One region of the Kosakonia sp. Marseille-Q7440 genome, then DNA from elsewhere that is predicted to be linked to it. Evidence: predicted binding sites of a transcription regulator. Region 1 holds the regulator's gene; the other holds the start of a gene.
What was found. The regulator LexA, encoded in region 1, represses DNA repair genes until DNA is damaged. The targets are predictions, from matches to a motif close to TNCTGTATGTACATACAGNA.
Positions count from the first base shown of each region.

Region 2: a site for LexA is predicted at 1,317-1,336, ahead of sbmC (DNA gyrase inhibitor SbmC). Genes of this name have one in related genera too.

Region 1 covers NZ_CBCPLT010000001.1:86,082-88,481, reverse strand. The annotation lists gene dinF (MATE family efflux transporter DinF) at 1-646, opposite strand, end outside; gene lexA (transcriptional repressor LexA) at 722-1,336, opposite strand; gene ACWPW2_RS00390 (diacylglycerol kinase) at 1,445-1,813, opposite strand; gene plsB (glycerol-3-phosphate 1-O-acyltransferase PlsB) at 1,946-2,400, shown strand, end outside.
Region 2 covers NZ_CBCPLT010000001.1:2,696,319-2,698,718, forward strand. The annotation lists gene ACWPW2_RS12680 (FUSC family protein) at 1-700, opposite strand, end outside; gene sbmC (DNA gyrase inhibitor SbmC) at 826-1,299, opposite strand; gene dacD (serine-type D-Ala-D-Ala carboxypeptidase DacD) at 1,421-2,400, opposite strand, start outside.

The sequences.
Region 1 (2,400 bases):
GTCGGCGTAAAACCTGCCACACCATCAACAAGCCGATAAAGAAGGTGACATATTCCGCGATAACCGTGGCGAGCGCAGCGCCCTGCACATTCATATGCAGGCCCATCACCAGCCAGAGATCGAGAACGATATTGAAGAGGTTGCCGACCACCAGCAGTATCACCGGTGCACGGGCATACTGCACGCCGAGCAGCCAGCCAAGCAGCACCATATTGCCCAGCGAGGCGGGCGCGCTAAGCCAGCGAATGGCAAGGAAGCGCCGGGCCTGCTCCAGCACCGCCTCGCTGCCGCCGGTAATATGCAGCGCCAGGTCGATAAGCGGCGTGCGTAACAGCGCAATGACAACCCCTGCGCCGAGCGCCAGCAGCAGAGGCTGGACGAGCGCACGTGAGAGTGCAGAAGGATTTTTCGCACCAAATGCCTGGGCGGTCAGCCCGGTGGTGCTCATACGCAGAAACAGCAGCAGCATAAAGAGGAAGCTGGTTGCCGTTGCGCCAATCGCCACGCCGCCAAGGTAGACGGGACTATCCAGATGACCAATCACCGCCGTATCAACTAATCCCAGCAGGGGAACGGTGATATTGGATAAAATCATCGGCAGCGCAAGCCGCCACAAAGCTTTATCGGATGCGGTTAACAGCGGCATAGCGTAAGCGTCGTTAAAGGTAGGAAGCGTGGCGCTGCGGCGCGTAACAGGGCGCCACAGCAGAGAAAAGAGGCGTTACAGCCATTCACCGTTACGGATCACGCCGACTGCCAGCCCTTCAATGGTGAAGTTCTGCTTGCGCAGATCGACCACAATCGGGGAAAAGTCGCTGTTTTCTGCCAGCAGCTCAACGGTATTGCCATGTTTTTTCAGGCGCTTCACCGTCACTTCATCTTCGATACGGGCCACGATAACCTGGCCATTACGCGCATCCTGGGTTTTATGCACCGCCAGCAGATCGCCGTCCATAATACCGATATCTTTCATCGACATCCCGCTAACGCGCAGCAGGAAGTCAGCATGCGGTTTAAAGAGATTCGGATCGACCTGATAGTGGCTTTCGATATGCTGCTGTGCCAGCAGCGGCTCACCCGCAGCGACGCGACCGATCAGCGGCAGACCAATATCGTTCTCTTCTTCCAGAAGCAGGCGCAGACCGCGCGATGCACCAGATACGATTTCGATCACCCCTTTGCGCGCCAGCGCTTTAAGGTGTTCTTCGGCTGCATTTGGGGAACGGAACCCCAATTGCTGTGCGATTTCCGCACGCGTCGGTGGCATACCGGTTTGGGTGATGCGATCGCGAATCAGATCGAACACCTCTTGCTGCCTGGCCGTTAATGCTTTCATCCCGCCCCCTGGGTGTATATACAGTTATGCTGTGAGTATATACAGTCAACGGCGATTTTGAAACCACATTTAAGCAAAAATCCAGAGTGTTATAGAATTATGGAAACGCTATCGAAAATGTGACCAAAGAAGCGAGACCCAGGTAAAGACCGCCAGTAAGATTGTCATCAGCACCGCTGCCGAGCCCATATCTTTTGCCCGGCCGGAAAGCTCATGGAACTCAGAGCCGATACGGTCCACAACCGCTTCGATAGCGCTGTTGAGGATTTCGACAATCATCACCAGCGTGACCGAGCCAATAAGCAGGACGCGAGTGATGACATCAATATCCAAAAATGCAGCGATAATAATAGCCAGGACAACGGCGACGCCCTCCTGGCGAAATGCAGCTTCATTAATCCAGGCTGCGCGGACGCCTTTCCACGAATATCCTGCGGCTTTAATGATCCGGATAAAACCGGTGGTATTATTGGCCATGAAAAGAACCTTTTTAACTATTAAGCGTCAATGAGTAGTGGTACACGCAGCGGTACCACAGAAATTATGCGTGCTTTCTGATATTCTTGCGGCGCAATGGCACTATTAATAACCAGAGGCTTTACACCCTTTATGTCCGGCTGGCCACGAATTTACTACAAATTACTGAACTTACCATTAAGCGTGCTGGTAAAAAGTAAATCGATCCCCGCAGAACCTGCACAGGAACTGGGGCTCGACACATCACGTCCTATTATGTACGTGCTGCCTTACAACTCAAAGGCTGACTTAATGACCTTGCGCGAGCAGTGCCTGGTGCATGAATTACCCGATCCCCTCGAACCGCTGGAGATCGATGGCGCGCTGCTGCCACGCTACGTGTTTATTCACGGCGGCCCGCGCGTATTCACCTATTACACGCCGAAAGAAGAGTCGATCAAACTGTTCCACGACTATCTGGATTTACACCGCAGCCATCCCGATCTGGATGTGCAGATGGTGCCGGTATCGGTGATGTTTGGCCGCTCGCCGGGGCGTGAAAAGGGTGAAATCAACCCGCCGTTGCGCATGCTCAACGGTGTGCAGAA
Region 2 (2,400 bases), 2.6 Mb from region 1:
TAGCCTCGAAGATCGCTTTCTGAATATGGGTCTCTTTGCAGGCGGGCGTAATCAGCCCGCGCATCTTTACCACGTCGTTGAGGATTTTTTGCAGATGTTTTTCCAGCCGTGGCCGTTCCACCAGATTGCGCGAGAAACCGCCCTGATAGACGCGGTTAAAGGCCGTAACGTAGTTCGCCATTTGAATGCGCCAGTGCAAAAAGGCGCGCTGCGGCCAGATGCCGGTAAAGAGCATGGCGAGGAGCGAACCGATAATCACATCGCCACCGCGCCACAGCGCCGTATGCATATCGCCGCTAGGCCCACCCACGACGACCGCAAGGGTGATCCCAATCAGCAGCGCCTGGTAAGGTTTTTTGCCGAGCGCCAGCCAGCCGCAGAGAAACATGGCGGCGGCGCACCACAACAGCATCAGCGGCAGAGAGTAAAGCTCCAGCTTTAACGCCACCAGCCCCAGCACCGCGCCGAAAATGGTGCCGCCGATGCGCTCAAAGGCGCGCGGTACCACGTTGCCCCAGAAGGAGATGGGCCCCATCAGCACCACCAGCGTAATCAACGGCCAGGTACCCTCCGGCACATTGAGCAGGCGGATAAGCAAAAAGGTGAGGATAAACGCCAGCGCGATACGCACGCCGTGCACCACGCGGTAGTGGCGATAGAGTCGAATTTCAAAGGGGCTGAGGGATTTGTCGCGACGCACAGCCAGGCTCCGGGTTAAAAAGAGAGGCGCAATTGTAGCGGTATTTTTTCGCACCGATGCCCTGTCAGGACAAAAAAAGAGGCCGCAAGCATCACTCTCACGGCCTTTTTTTACCCTGCCCTGCTTTAGTGGGCGTTCGGCTCGACGGGGATATACATTTCGATATCCCAGAAACCGTCGCCCTTACCGTCGTTCTGGTAGATCTCAAAACAGGGTCCGGCACCAATCTGCACCGAGCTGTCACCCAACAGTTCGTCGAAAAAGAGGTTCCAGCTGCCTTCAAAATCTTCGTTGTAGACCCGCGCGCTCATCACCGCGTAATGGCCGCCGGGAATGTCAGTGGTAATCACGCCCGCGCTGTTAACAGGCACCTGGAAGTCACGCTCAACGGTGATGGCGACATCGCAGCGCAGCTTTTCCGGTGGCACTTCATCGGGGTTATCGTAATAGACGCTGACCCACTCCAGCGGCTGGATCTGGTTATGCTCGACCCACAGCAATAACTGCTGGAAGCCCTGCTTCACCTTCTCTTCCCACGGCCCCACCAGATGAAACCCGGCGATACGGCGCTGCTCTGCTTGCTTAACGTTGTAGCCCATCGTGACCTCTTGCGCGTTACTGTTTGTCTGTACAGTATATCTACCCGGCGACCATCAGGCTTGCCGCACGCGTCAATTATGCGAGCAGACTCGCAAGCCTGCCACTCTGCCCGCAAGATGGTCACCCTTTATGGTGCAGGTAGTCGCTCAGTCGGGAGAAGAGCCCGCCTTTGCCGACGCTCTCCAGCGCCACCAGCGGCATTTTGGCAATCACCTTATCGCGGTCATAAAGCTGGATTTCACCGACGCGCTGATGGGCGGCAAGCGGCGCTTCCAGCTCTTTACTGTCCAGCACATATTTGGCTTTGATGTTTTGCAGCTCCGCTTTCGGCAGCACCAGCCAGCGGTCCTCATTGGTGCCGACAGCAATCTGCTCTTTATCGCCGTACCAGACGCGTTCGCTGCCCACTTTTTTGCCGTTACGCAGGATCTCTACCGTATCAAAGTTCTGCTGGCCCCAGTGCAACAGCTTGCGCGCCTGCTCTTCGCGCCCTTTCGGGCTATCTGCGCCCATGATCACCGCGATCAAACGGCGTTGACCATTAACGCTTGAGGCAATCAGGTTAAAGCCCGCGCCGGAGGTGTGGCCGGTCTTCAACCCATCGACATTCAGGCTTTTATCCCACAGCAGCCCGTTGCGGTTCTGCTGGGTGATGCCGTTCCACGTCAGGCTCTTTTCGCTGTACATGTGATAGAAGTCCGGCTCGCCGTGAATAATGGCGCGCGATAACACCGCCAGATCGTAGGCCGAGCTGTGCTGCCCCGGCGCATCCAGGCCGTGTACCGTTTCGAAGTGGGTATCACGCAGATTCAGTTTCTGCACATAGTCGTTCATCATCGCCACGAACTGCGGCTGCCCGCCAGCGACGTGATCCGCCAGCGCCACGCAGGCGTCATTTCCGGAATCGACAATCAGCCCACGGCTCAGATCGCGCACCGTCAGGCGATCGCCCGGCTTAAGGAACATCAGTGACGAGCCGGCAAACACCGGGTTGCCCTGCGCCCAGGCATCTTTGCCAACTGTAACCACGTCGTCCGCACTGATGCGATGGCTATCAATGGCGCGATCGACGACATAGCCGGTCATCAATTTGGTGAGAC